4 regions of the Bacillus tuaregi genome follow, and region 1 is predicted to be linked to each of the others. Evidence: predicted binding sites of a transcription regulator. Region 1 holds the regulator's gene; each other region holds the start of a gene.
What was found. Region 1 encodes CtsR, which represses protease genes until heat stress. Its sites were predicted from a motif close to ATGGTCAATAAAGGTCAAACA; they were not measured.

Region 1 (3,542 bases):
TCAGGTTGATAGGTTTGGGGTGGAAGCGTGGTGACACGTGGAGCTGACAAATACTAATCGGTCGAGGACTTAACCAAATTTAGATGCGGAGGCGCCTTGCCAGGAGCGACAAGCTTAAGTCGGGCTGTCGAGAAGGTTGTTCTTTAACCTTCTTGACAGCATGGCTTAAGACCTCGAGCTCCTAGGCGCCGCAGCTCGATTCAACAATGTTGATTACTCGTCCTTTTTCTTCAGCATTATCTAGTTTTGAGGGAACAAGTCCTCAAACCAAATAGTTTGGTGACGATAGCGAGAAGGTCACACCCGTTCCCATCCCGAACACGGAAGTTAAGCTTCTCAGCGCCGATGGTAGTTGGGGCTTTGCCCCTGTGAGAGTAGGACGTCGCCAAGCAAGAGGGTATCCGAATGGGTACTCTTTTTTTTGTGTTTTATCTAAATGAAAAGTCAAAATCATATAAAACACTGCATGCAATCGATTGTATGCGGTTTTTTTGGTTCTTTTATCATCATTTAACATATACATATAACGAACTGCCTCAATCATAATAAATTCACCTCACATCGGGTTTGAGAAGAAGTAAATATGGGAAAATTACTAAAGTCTGATTATTTGCCAGAAGCAGCGCAAATCATGTATAATAAAAGTCAAATATAGTCAAAGTCAGAAAGGAGGAAGCTTGGTGAGAAACATCTCGGATATTATTGAAAACTACTTAAAACAAGTCTTAGAGATGAGTGAGAAAGATTTAGTAGAGATCAAGCGCAATGAAATAGCCGATAAATTCCAATGCGTTCCTTCACAAATTAATTATGTAATAAATACACGATTTACAATCGAAAAAGGCTATGTTGTTGAAAGTAAGCGCGGTGGCGGAGGTTATATTCGAATTATGAAGGTTCAATCATATGATCACGCGGATTTAATTGATCAATTGATGAACCTTATTCATGCCCGAGTAACTCAAAGCAGTGCGGAAGATGTTATATTTCGAATTGTTGATGAAGGGATTATTACGGACAGGGAAGCTAGAATAATGCTTAGTGTAATTGATCGATCTGTTTTATATATTGATCTCCCTCACCGTGACGAACTTCGAGCAAGAATGTTGAAAGCAATGCTTCAGACATTAAAATATAAATAAATGATTAGGATCGTAAAGAGGTGGATACCATGGTATGTCAGGAATGTAATCAGCGACCGGCAACACTTCATTTTACAAAAATAGTGAATGGTCAAAAAGAGGAATTTCACCTTTGCGAAAAGTGTGCTTCCGAAAAAGGCGAAATGTTTATGCTTGCAAATCCATCGGGGTTCTCGATTAATAATATATTGGCGGGTTTGTTTAATATAGAGCCAAAAATCAAAAAGGCACAAGATAATCCGTTTGAAAAACAGGAGATTTTACAGTGTGAGCATTGTAAAATGACATTTCCCCAATTCGTAAAAACTGGTCGATTCGGCTGTTCAAATTGTTACACTACGTTTAAAAATCAATTAAAGCCAATTTATAAAAGGCTTCATAGTGGAAACTCTTCTCACAATGGTAAAATTCCTAAAAGAATTGGCGGTACCATGCATATTATGAAAAATATTGGTGAGTTAAAGCTACAGCTGCAGGATTTAATTGCAAACGAAGAATTTGAAAAGGCCGCCATTATTCGAGATGAAATCCGCTCATTGGATCGAAAATTAGATGAAACTGCTAGGGGAGGGGAATAACTTGTCGCTGGAGCGTTTTTTGAATCAAGCCGTATGCTCTTGGATGAGCGCTGAAGGCCCTGACTCCGATATTGTCCTAAGCTCAAGAGTACGGTTAGCGCGAAATATTGACCAATATCGCTTTCCACTGCTTTATTCAAATGAGGAAGCGCTAGAAGTCATTCAAATAATAAAAAATAGAATGCAGAGTCTCCCATTTACAAAGGCAGGAGAGATGGATTTACTCATTATGGAGGAACTGCAGCCTCTCCAAAAGAGAGTATTAGTAGAAAAACATTTAATCAGTCCAAATCTTGCTGAAGACTCAAATCATGGAGCATGCTTACTTTCGGAAAATGAAGAAATTAGTGTTATGATTAATGAAGAAGATCATATCAGAATTCAATGCTTATTTCCGGGACTACAGCTGCAAGAGGCATTAGCAATGGCGAATGAAATCGATGACTGGATTGAGGATTCTGTAACTTACGCATTTGATGAGACAGTTGGATATTTAACAAGCTGTCCTACGAACGTCGGAACCGGACTTCGCGCATCTGTTATGATGCACCTTCCAGGCCTTGTTCTCACACAGCAAATGAACCGGATTATTCCGGCTATTAACCAATTAGGATTAGTTGTTAGAGGAATTTATGGTGAGGGCAGCGAAGCATTAGGTAACATCTTTCAGGTTTCCAATCAGATTACATTAGGTAAATCTGAAGAGGATATCGTAGAAGACTTAAAGAGTGTTGTCAGTCAGATAGTTTCACAGGAGCGTTCAGCCCGTGAAGCATTATCAAAGACTTCAAATATACAATTAGAAGATAGGGTCTACCGTTCCTTTGGAGTGTTAGCAAATAGCAGGATTATTGAAACGAAGGAAGCAGCCAGATGCTTATCAGATGTAAGACTTGGTATTGATATGGGTTATATTAAAAATATTTCCCAGAATATTTTAAATGAATTGATGATATTAACCCAGCCTGGATTTTTACAGCAATATGCCGGTGGTCCATTAAGACCTAATGAACGGGATATTCGTCGGGCTACTCTCATAAGAGAAAGACTAAATTTAGAAAAACAAGAGTAGGGAGGAAGTGGACATGATGTTTGGACGATTTACAGAAAGAGCGCAAAAGGTGCTGGCTTTAGCCCAGGAAGAAGCGATTCGATTAGGTCATAATAATATTGGAACAGAGCATATTTTATTAGGGCTTGTCCGTGAGGGCGAGGGAATAGCAGCAAAGGCCTTGTATGCATTAGGATTAAGCTCAGAGAAAATCCAGAAGGAAGTTGAGGATTTGATTGGCAGAGGCCAGGATGCAGCCGGGTCCATTCATTACACACCACGTGCAAAAAAAGTAACAGAGCTATCCATGGATGAAGCACGAAAGCTGGGTCATTCCTATGTTGGAACAGAGCATATCCTCTTAGGACTTATTCGTGAAGGTGAAGGCGTTGCAGCGCGAGTGCTGAACAATTTAGGCGTAAGCTTAAATAAAGCTCGTCAGCAGGTCCTACAACTACTTGGAAGCAACGAATCCGGCTCACACCAGGGTGGTTCTGCAGCCAGTGCTAATACACCTACTCTAGACAGCTTAGCGCGCGACCTTACCGTTATTGCCCGTGAAGGAAGCTTGGACCCAGTGATTGGTAGAAGCAAAGAAATTCAACGTGTAATTGAAGTGTTAAGCAGAAGAACAAAAAATAACCCTGTTTTAATCGGTGAACCGGGAGTCGGTAAAACCGCTATTGCGGAAGGGCTTGCCCAGCAAATCGTTAATAATGAAGTGCCTGAAATCCTGCGTAACAAGCGAGTTATGACTCTTGATATGGGTAC
Region 2 (3,542 bases), 3.6 Mb from region 1:
AAAATAACGTGTATATTGTTAGAATGGTAGAAAATACGCGCAGTATTTTAGAGGACTTAAAAATAGTTGGGGAAGGCTTTGAATTTCAAACTGATATTTCACCAGAGCTAATTAAGAAAAAGTGCTGTAAGCGTTCCTATTTACGTGGAGCGTTTTTAGCAGGAGGCTCTGTCAATAACCCGGAGACTTCCTCCTATCATCTTGAAATCGCTTCACTCTACAAAGAGCACAACGATTCACTATGTGAACTCATGAACTCTTTTGATTTAAATAGCAAGACACTGGAGCGTAAGAAGGGCTTTATCACGTACCTAAAGGAAGCAGAGAAAATAACTGATTTTCTCATTATTATTGGGGCCAACAATGCCCTCCTTCGGTTTGAGGATGTTCGGATTGTTCGGGATATGCGAAATTCAGTCAATCGGTTAGTGAACTGTGAAACCGCTAATTTAAATAAAACGATTGGAGCGGCCATTCGTCAGGTGGAGAATATTAAATATATTCAAGAATCTGTCGGTCTCGAGATTTTGCCGGAAAAATTGCGCGAAATCGCCGAGCTTCGTGTTCATTATCAGGATGTGACCCTAAAGGAACTAGGTGAAATGGTTTCCGGCGGCACCATTAGCAAATCGGGCATCAATCACCGGCTTCGAAAAATTGATGAAATCGCAGAAAAATTACGAAAAGGTCAAACGATTTAAAATACTCTAAACAAAAGAAGTGTATAATAAAATAGTATAGTTACGAGAGCAAGGTCCACAGCAATGAAGGAAAATCGGAAATCGTATAGCTTTGTATCGTGACAGCTGGTTACAATTAGGGTCAAAACCCATTAATGATAAAGAGATATAATGATACTTTATTAGGAGGATTATGTGAGATGGTAGAAAAACAGGTTGAAGTGAAATTGAAAACAGGTTTGCAAGCTCGTCCTGCTGCTTTGTTTGTACAAGAAGCTAATCGATTTTTATCAAATGTTTATTTAGAAAAAGACGGTAAAAAGGTAAATGCAAAAAGTATTATGGGGCTTATGAGCCTTGCTCTTGGTTCAGGAAGCACGGTGCTATTGAGTGCAGAGGGAAGTGATGAGAACGAAGCGATTGAAGAACTGTCAAAGTATATTGAGCAGGAAGATTAATGCTGTTATTCAATTGAATCATATAAAAAGAAAAACTCGCAGCATTTTTCAATGCATGCGAGTTTTTTTAGTCATTAAAGCGCTCAGCACTTTAATTATTTATCATTCTTTTCAACAGCATTGCTGCGTGAAATAATATGGTCAATTAGGCCATATTCCTTTGCTCTTTCTGCTGTCATGAAGTTGTCACGATCAGTATCGCGAGAAATGACTTCAAGCGGCTGACCTGTGCGCTCTGAAAGAATCGTATTTAATTTTTCGCGTAGGAAAAGGATACGCTTAGCAGCAATTTCAATTTCAGTTGCCTGACCCTGTGCACCGCCAAGTGGCTGGTGAATCATGACTTCTGCATTTGGAAGAGCATAGCGCTTTCCAGGTGCACCAGCAGTTAGTAGGAAGGCACCCATTGAGGCAGCCATACCAATACAAATGGTTTGTACATCCGGTTTAATGAACTGCATAGTATCATAGATCGCCATTCCAGCTGTGATGCTTCCACCAGGGCTGTTAATATAAATGGATATATCCTTCTCAGGATTTTCTGCTTCAAGGAAAAGTAATTGTGCAACAATCGAGTTTGCTACGTTATCATCAATTCCGCTTCCTAGCATAATAATACGGTCTTTTAACAGTCGGGAATAAATATCATATGCTCGTTCCCCGCGGTTTGTTTGTTCAATAACTGTTGGGATTAAATTCATTTTTTATATCCTCCTTCTCATTACTATAGGTTCCGCAGCGATAGAAAGCGTATATCCTATAGCTGTTTGTAATTTAATCATACACTGATGGTCAAACAAGGTCAAATAATAGACCTGAATCTGAATCAAAGAATTATTCGACAATATTTTTGTTGTGATGTTGACCCGTATGTTTCCTCTTTCATCATAACCAAGCATCAGTGGTCTTAAACGAGTTTCATGCTTAAGTGCACAAAAAAACACCTATCCAAAGGGATAGGTGTTTTTGTTTTTAGTACGCCCTCGGAGGGAATCGAACCCCCATTTTAAGAACCGGAATCTTACGTGCTATCCGTTGCACCACGAGGGCAAAATAAAAGCGTCATTTAACAACGCCTTTTCATTATATGATAAGACATTTTTCTTTGCAAGTTTCTTTTTTATTATTTCTCTGTCAATTTCTAGCATAAAACAATAATTATAGTAGTATTTTTAAATAATCATATTTTCATTCACGAAAAAAGGTTCATATTGTAAAATTAACAAGAGGTGATGTTCATGAGTATGAAGGCAGGATTATGGCAGCAGCAAACGATGAAATTATCCATGACTCAGGAATTAACCCAGGCGATTGCCTTGTTGCAGTATTCCACCCAGGAATTAATGGAATTTCTCGAAAATAAGGCAATCGAAAACCCGCTTCTGCAAATCGAACCTGGGAGCATTCAATCCGTAGACCCTCGATATGATTCTGTTAAAAAGGTAAAAAAGTCCTTACGTGAGGATAAACACAATTGGCTCGAGCAAATGGCAAAAAATGAAACCACCTTAGCGGACTATTTATTAGCCCAATTAGATTTACGATCCTACAATGAAAGTCTAAAAAAGACGATTCTTTTTTTAATTAACAGCCTAGATGAAAACGGTTACTTACATATCGCTCTAGATGAAGTAGCCGATATTTTAGCTGTACCACAGCCAGTAGCAGAAAAGGCGTTAGAAACCATTCAGGCGCTGGAGCCTCCTGGGGTTGGCGCGAGAAACCTGCAGGAATGTCTGCTTTTACAGCTTAAATATAACCGTGATGAGGATAAATTAGCCTATCGAATCCTTTCCGACTATTTTCTATTATTTGCTGAAAAAAAGTGGCGTTTGATTGTGAAGCAGTTAGAGATAGAAATGAAGCAGATTCAGGAGGTTTTTGATGAGGTGCAGGCCTTAAACCCGAGACCAGGCTCGGATTATTCCTCAGAGCCATCGGCCTACATTATTCCTGATTTGATGATAAAATGGGATGGTGAAGCATTTTCTGTTCAAATGCTCGATGAGTCCCTGCCGAAAATTCAGTTTAATGAAGGCTATTATCAAAAATTTCATGCGAATGGTGATGCGAAGGTCAAGCGTTTTCTGCAGGAAAAACAGCAGGATTATCACTGGATTATGAAAAGCATAGAGCAGCGCAAAGAAACCTTGCTAAGGGTAGCTCTAAAAATGATTGAAAAACAGCCTGAATTTTTCAAGCATGGGAAGGAATACTTAAAGCCGATGACCATGAAGGAAATTTCTGAGGAGCTGGAGATTCATGAATCAACTGTAAGCCGGGCAGTGAGAGAAAAATATGCCCAAACGGTCTTTGGGACAATTGAATTAAAATCATTATTTTCCAGTACCATCAAAACAAACTCTAGCCAGGATGCTTCATCTGTTCAGGTGAAAAAGGAAAT
Region 3 (3,542 bases), 1.4 Mb from region 1:
GTTCTACCTTGGCTGTCTGTTAAACGGCCATCTTCAAGAATTTGGAGGAACATATGAAGTACATCAGGATGTGCCTTTTCAATTTCGTCTAACAGAATAATACAGTAAGGATTACGGCGCACCTTTTCAGTGAGCTGTCCTGCTTCCTCATGACCCACATAGCCAGGAGGAGAACCGATAATTTTGGCAACACTGTGTTTTTCCATGTATTCGCTCATATCAAGTCTAATCATCGCGTCCTTTGTTCCAAACAATTCCTCCGCCAATGTTTTAGACAGTTCGGTTTTACCGACACCAGTCGGGCCAACAAATAGGAAAGAGCCAATTGGACGGTGCTTTGATTTTAGCCCTGCCCGGCTGCGTCTGATGGCTTTTGATACCTTATCAACTGCTTCCTCTTGACCAATAACCTTAGATGCTAAGTTTTTCTGAAATTCCTTCATTCTAATCTGCTCATCAGCATGTAATTTCCCAATGGGGATTCCTGTTTTCTTTTCGATAATTTCTTGTATATGCTGTACATCTACAATTGGGCGCTCTTGTTCTCCTGATGTGTTTAAAGCTAACTCCAATTGTTTTTCTTCCTCACGAAGCTTGGCAGCTTTTTCATATTCCTCTGCTTTCAATACAGCCTCTTTTTCTTGAACAATTTCCTTTAGCCGTTTTTCAATCTCCTCTGTTGATGCGTAGCTTGAAGTCAGATTCATTTTTGAGCCTGCTTCGTCTAGGAGGTCAATCGCTTTATCTGGTAGGAACCGATCCTGTATATAGCGATGTGATAGGTTAACACAAGCATGAAGTGCTTCCTTTGTATAGGTTACATGATGAAAAGCTTCATATTTAGACTGTAGGCCAGTGAGAATTTTTAATGCTGCTTCTAAGCTTGGTTCAGCAACTTGAACAGGCTGAAATCTGCGTTCAAGCGCAGCATCTTTTTCAATTTGACGATATTCTTTAAGGGTGGTTGCGCCAACTACCTGCAGCTCTCCACGTGCTAAAGCTGGTTTTAAAATATTTCCAGCATCCATTGAGCCTTCTGCAGAACCTGCTCCTACAAGTAAATGAATTTCATCAATAAATAAAATAATGTTTTTCCGTTTTTGTAGTTCGCTAATTAATTGCTTCATTCTTTCTTCAAATTGACCACGAATACCAGTATTAGCTACTAATGAAGCCACGTCTAATAGATAGACCTGTTTGTTCTTTAATTTAGCAGGAACAATGCCAGCTTCAATCTTTAAGGCAAGACCCTCAGCAATAGCTGTTTTACCTACTCCTGGCTCGCCAATGAGTACTGGGTTATTTTTATTGCGACGATTTAAGATTTCAATCACTCGGGCAATTTCTTCATCACGTCCAATTACAGGGTCAATTAACCCGGCCTTCGCCATTTGATTTAAATGACGACCAAATTGGTCAAGAAAGCCGCCTGAATGATGATGACTGTGATTAGCATGGAAGGCTTGATCATTTTGAACTGAATTCTGTTTTAGATTTTGGAATAGTTCTTCTATTGGCATGTCATTAAATCCGTTAAATCCATTGATAGGTCCGAAGGCCGTTAACTTTTGTTTTTGCGCTTCATAGCAGGTCTGACAGAGATGCAATTGCTTTTCCTTCCCGTTCCAGACAAGTCTCATATTGATATTAGCCATCCGCTCGTGACAATTTTGACAAAGCATAAACATTCTCCTTTCAAATTTGACTTTGACTATATTTGACCTTTTGTAATTTGATTATACTCTGACCTTTTTTGACTTTCAAGAGGTTTGCACAAAAATGTAGTTTTTTGTCTATTTGCTTGTCATAACGCGGGAAGGATTCATCCTAACAAGACTATCGCCTCTGTTTGCGTTTTTTAAAATGCTCGTCATAGTTTGTCCGTTTCATCATATAGTGAAGGAAGGGAGGGAGACATTTGAAAACAAATTGGGGAGCCGCTGTCCAGATTGCCGCTGTTTATGTAGGAACAGTGGTAGGAGCCGGCTTTGCAACAGGAAGAGAAATTGTTGAGTTTTTCTCTAGATTTGGTTTTATAGGCTTTATCGGAATGTTAATGTCAGGTTATATTCTCATCTTTTTAGGTTCTAAGTTAATGATCATTTCTGCTCGAATTAACGCGGTGTCCTATGAAGAATTTAATGAATATTTGTTTGGAAAAACGTTAGCAAAGGTTATTAATTTATTACTATTACTTATGCTGTTAGGGGTAACGGCCGTGATGCTCTCAGGTGCGGGTGCGGTTTTTGATGAACAGCTTGGTTTACCCAAATGGCTTGGCGTCGTGATAACGATTGGCTTATCCATTATAGTCATGATAGTAGGAATTAAAGGCTTGTTTGCTGTTAATACCTTTGTTGTCCCTTTGATGATCTTATTTAGTTTCATATTAATGGTATTTTCTTTACGTACGCCAAACTTTTTGGAGCAATTATTATATATTCCATATGTAAAGGATGGCTGGTCAGCGGTAGCTTCTCCCTTTTTATATACAGCTTTAAACCTAGCGCTGGCACAAGCAGTGCTAGTCCCTGTAGCTAATGAAGTAAAGGATGAACGAACGATAAAATGGGGAGGAATCCTAGGTGGTGCAGCGTTAACCGCAATCCTTATTGCGAGTCACTTTACATTGATTATGCTTCCGAATTTTTCTTCCTATGAAATTCCAATGGCCATTATTATGAAAAATCTAATTCCGGGGCTTCATTGGATTTTTGTCCTAATCATATATGGTGAAATATTTACATCTGTAATTGGGAATGTTTTTGGATTAGAAAAACAATTAATGCATTATTTACCGTTTCCTAAGCTGGTCATTGTCTCGGGGATTTTTATTGTCGCCTATTTATTAAGTCTCATAGAGTACAGCCGTTTACTATCTTATTTATATCCATTATTTGGTTATGTCAGCTTATTGTTTATCATTTTATTATGGATGAAACCTGAACATGAGGACACCAAAAAATGAGGATGCTCTATAACATCCTCATTTTTTGGTGTGGCTATTCTTTTGCACTAGCTTTAATTGTTTTGGCCATTTGCAGAAGAGCGTCACGGTGGTCTGCTTGCTCTGTTGTAAATAATGTCAGCTTAACAATTGCTTCCTTCTGATTAATTATGAGGGCAGTCACAATTTCTCCATCCTTTGATGCTTCAAGAGCTGTTGCATTCTTAAATTCATCAATAGAGGGATCAATCACTTTAATATCATCGCTGACAGCTTTAAGCTGTGCAGTTGTATTCTCTTTTAACGTCTTTACATCTGTATCAAGCGGTAATACTTCAATTCTCATAAATACATAATCATTTTCTTTTAGAAAAAGGGAGTCTTTATTAGGCTCCTCACCAGTTAATTGATAGTCAGGAAGGAGGTATAGTGAGAATTCTTGATTATCACTTTGTGTTAAACGTGCTGTTTCCTCTTTTGCTTCTCCATTTAAAGTATAGGATAGTGGCTGTTCATTTGGACGCTGAACCTTCGACTCTCCTTCTTTCTTTTCTTCAGTTCCATTTTTTTGAGACGGCTCCTTTGTGTCTTCAGC
Region 4 (3,542 bases), 3.3 Mb from region 1:
GCGTAAAGCCTTCCATGTCTCTTTACAGAAAAAAAATGGAAATGTGATTGTTGTGAGTACATTAGAAAATTTAGAAAATATTACTAGTCTTGCTGAGCAATCGGGTGCTACAATTGTCTTAGATGAAAAGGCTGAAATAGTGCTAAAGGATGCTAATACGATTGCGTACTATAATCCAGGCGGTCTTGATAAAGACAAACTGCTCCGTTCCATCGCAACAAGAAATCGAGTCATTACGTTTACTGAAAAGGAAAGTCTACAGGCTTTCTTATCAGGCTTAACTATAAAGGATTTTACTGTTCATTCTATTGAGGAATGGCACAATATGATAAAAGAGGACGTGAGTGCAGTATGAAATCAGATCTATCCGTTTTAGAAAAGGACTTAAATTTAAAAGGTAAAGACTTTTTAGCATTAGCTGATTTTTCTTCCGATGAAATTATTGGACTATTAGAAAAAGCAAAAAAGATGAAAGAATTACACTTAGCAGGAGAAAGCTACACGCCTTTAAAGGGAAAAACGCTTGGAATGATTTTTGAGAAATCATCTACAAGGACTCGTGTTTCTTTTGAAGCAGGAATGTATCAATTAGGCGGAAATGCTTTATTTTTAAGCAGCAACGATTTACAAATCGGAAGAGGCGAGCCTATTTCTGATACTGCTCAGGTATTATCACAATATTTGGATGGTATTATGATTCGTACGTTTGAGCATGAAAAAGTAGAAGAGCTAGCAAAATATGCATCAATTCCAGTAATTAATGGATTAACTGATTTATTCCATCCTTGTCAGGTCCTTGCTGATTTATTAACGATTATGGAAATTAAAGACGAGCTGAAAGGCTTGAAAATGGCCTATATTGGTGATGGAAATAATATGGCACATTCCTTAATGATTGGGGCAGCTAAAGTTGGGATGGACTTCTCCATTGCATGCCCTGAAGGTTATAAACCGGATGAAAAAGTAGTAGAATTAGCAACACAATTTGCTAAGGAATCAGGAGCAAAAATCGTTGTGACAGAGGACCCTATTGAAGCAGTGCAAGACGCGGATGTAATTTATACGGATGTATGGACTAGCATGGGTCAAGAGGCTGAAAATGAAATCCGCTTAAAAGCCTTCGCGCCATTCTACCAAGTAAACGAAGAGCTTGTGAAGCATGCGAAGCAAGATTATATTTTCCTACATTGTTTACCTGCACACCGTGGTGAAGAGGTAACCGCAGGTGTCATCGATGGCAGTCAATCCGCCATTTTCCAAGAAGCTGGTAACAGACTCCACGCCCAAAAAGCTTTGCTTGTCGAGTTGCTTAAATAGGCTAAATATGATTTTCGTACCAGGCACTTCGCGTACCTTTATAAAGATGCCCTTATCTTTCCATCATGATTCTTTTTTAAAATAGCCATAATAAAAAGGATTCAAGGATAAGGAGGGAATGTAATGGGTCAAAGCCGACAGTTTCATCCAGGACAAAAGGCACCAAATAACGGCATTTATATAGAAATTGGTGAGACAGGTAGTACGGTGAATAATCCAAAGAAATTGAGGCTTAAAGCAGGAGACGCCTTTCCTGAAAATTCGAATCATAATCGTGTCTGGACTTACGCACGAAAACCATAATCAAAAAAGACCATCCGAATGGATGGTCTTTTTGTGGTTAGGGATATTGACATACTTTTAATTTGCCATAAAGAGGGGTATAATAAAGTAAAGGTCAAAAAAGGTCAAATGGAGGCAGAGAAGAATGGACATCAATCAAATGACTGAAAAGGTGCAAAAAGCGATGATGAACGCCCAATCACTCGCACTAAGAGAAGAGCATCAGGAAGTGGATGAGGTTCATTTATTCCTTGCATTGCTAGAGGATGAAGGTAATCTAATCCATTCTATCCTAGAAGGGTCAAATTTGGTGGTTGAAGACATTAAGCAGGATCTAGAGAAATTTCTGTTAAAAAGACCTCGTGTTTCAGGAAGCGGTGTGGAACAGGGGAAATTATATATCACAAACCAACTGCAACGAGTTTTAGTTGAAGCTGAAAAATATATGAAGCAATTTCATGATGACTTTCTTTCGGTAGAGCATATTATCATTGGGGCTGTTGCGCTGCCATCTGAAATCGGAAAATATTTAAAAGATAAAGGTATAGACTTAAAAACTTTGCTGATGACAATTAAGAACATAAGGGGGAATCAAAGAGTGACATCGCAAAATCCAGAGGGAACTTACGAGGCCTTGAAAAAGTATGGAAGAGATTTAGTCGAGGATGTGAAGAAAGGGAAGGTTGATCCCGTCATTGGCAGGGATAGTGAAATCCGTCATGTGATTAGAATTCTCTCACGAAAAACCAAAAATAATCCTGTTCTAATCGGAGAACCAGGAGTTGGTAAAACGGCAATTGTTGAAGGTCTTGCTCAGCGGATTGTTCGAAGGGATGTTCCAGAAGGCTTAAAGGACAAAACGATTTTCTCACTTGATATGAGTGCATTAATTGCTGGAGCAAAATTTCGCGGAGAGTTTGAAGAAAGATTAAAAGCAGTATTAAATGAAGTGAAAAAAAGTGAGGGAAGAATTCTTCTTTTTATTGATGAACTTCATACCATTGTAGGAGCAGGGAAATCAGAGGGGGCAATGGATGCCGGCAATATGTTAAAACCGATGCTAGCAAGAGGTGAGCTGCACTGCATCGGAGCAACCACATTGGATGAGTACCGAAAATATATTGAAAAGGATCCTGCATTGGAACGCCGCTTCCAACAGGTGCTTGTGGAAGAGCCAGATATTGAGGATACCATTTCCATTTTACGGGGACTGAAGGAGAGATTTGAGGTACATCATGGAGTGAATATTCATGACCGAGCCTTAGTAGCTGCAGCCACCCTATCAGATCGCTATATATCCGACCGCTTCTTGCCAGATAAAGCGATTGATTTAATTGATGAAGCCTGTGCCATGATTCGTACGGAAATTGATTCCATGCCATCTGAATTGGATGAGGTAACGAGAAAGGTCATGCAGCTGGAAATTGAAGAAGCGGCATTAGCTAAAGAAAGTGATGAGGCAAGTAAAGAAAGACTCTTATCCTTACAAAAGGAATTGGCTGATTTTCGTGAACAGGCCGACGCCATGAGAGCCAAATGGCAGCTTGAAAAGGAAGGGATACAAAAGGTACAGGAAAAGCGTGAGCGATTAGAAAAATTAAGACGTGAATTAGAAAAAGCAGAAAACGAATATGATTTGAACAAAGCAGCTGAGCTTAGACATGGAAGAATTCCTGCTCTTGAAAAAGAATTGAAGCAGATAGAAGCAGAAGTAAATAACAAGCAAGGAGAACGATTATTAAGGGAAGAGGTCACAGAGGATGAAATCGCCGGAATCGTAGCACGCTGGACGGGTATTCCCGTTACAAAGTTGGTAGAAGGCGAGCGTGAAAAGCTTCTAAGACTTCAAAGTATTCTACATGAAAGGGTCATTGGTCAGAACGAAGCGGTTGAACTGGTATCAGATGCTGTATTAAGAGCAAGAGCAGGCATTAAAGACCCTA

Region 2: clpP (ATP-dependent Clp endopeptidase proteolytic subunit ClpP) is a predicted target of CtsR. The motif match lies at 1,927-1,947, and genes of this name have one in related genera.
Region 3: BQ5321_RS16450 (ATP-dependent Clp protease ATP-binding subunit) is a predicted target of CtsR. The motif match lies at 1,741-1,761, and genes of this name have one in related genera.
Region 4: clpB (ATP-dependent chaperone ClpB) is a predicted target of CtsR. The motif match lies at 1,711-1,731, and genes of this name have one in related genera.

What each region holds. Positions count from the first base shown of each region.
Region 1 covers NZ_LT629731.1:4,363,621-4,367,162, reverse strand. The annotation lists rRNA gene rrf (5S ribosomal RNA) at 276-391, shown strand; gene BQ5321_RS23500 (CtsR family transcriptional regulator) at 678-1,142, shown strand; gene BQ5321_RS23495 (protein-arginine kinase activator protein McsA) at 1,172-1,720, shown strand; gene BQ5321_RS23490 (protein-arginine kinase McsB) at 1,722-2,792, shown strand; gene clpC (ATP-dependent protease ATP-binding subunit ClpC) at 2,806-3,542, shown strand, end outside.
Region 2 covers NZ_LT629731.1:752,682-756,223, forward strand. The annotation lists gene whiA (DNA-binding protein WhiA) at 1-701, shown strand, start outside; gene BQ5321_RS05795 (HPr family phosphocarrier protein) at 881-1,138, shown strand; gene clpP (ATP-dependent Clp endopeptidase proteolytic subunit ClpP) at 1,234-1,839, opposite strand; tRNA gene BQ5321_RS05805 (tRNA-Arg) at 2,117-2,188, opposite strand; gene rpoN (RNA polymerase factor sigma-54) at 2,377-3,542, shown strand, end outside.
Region 3 covers NZ_LT629731.1:2,939,890-2,943,431, reverse strand. The annotation lists gene BQ5321_RS16450 (ATP-dependent Clp protease ATP-binding subunit) at 1-1,682, opposite strand, end outside; gene BQ5321_RS16445 (YkvI family membrane protein) at 1,919-2,968, shown strand; gene BQ5321_RS16440 (hypothetical protein) at 3,003-3,542, opposite strand, start outside.
Region 4 covers NZ_LT629731.1:1,065,588-1,069,129, forward strand. The annotation lists gene BQ5321_RS07420 (carbamoyl phosphate synthase large subunit) at 1-355, shown strand, start outside; gene argF (ornithine carbamoyltransferase) at 352-1,317, shown strand; gene BQ5321_RS07430 (YjzC family protein) at 1,441-1,620, shown strand; gene clpB (ATP-dependent chaperone ClpB) at 1,787-3,542, shown strand, end outside.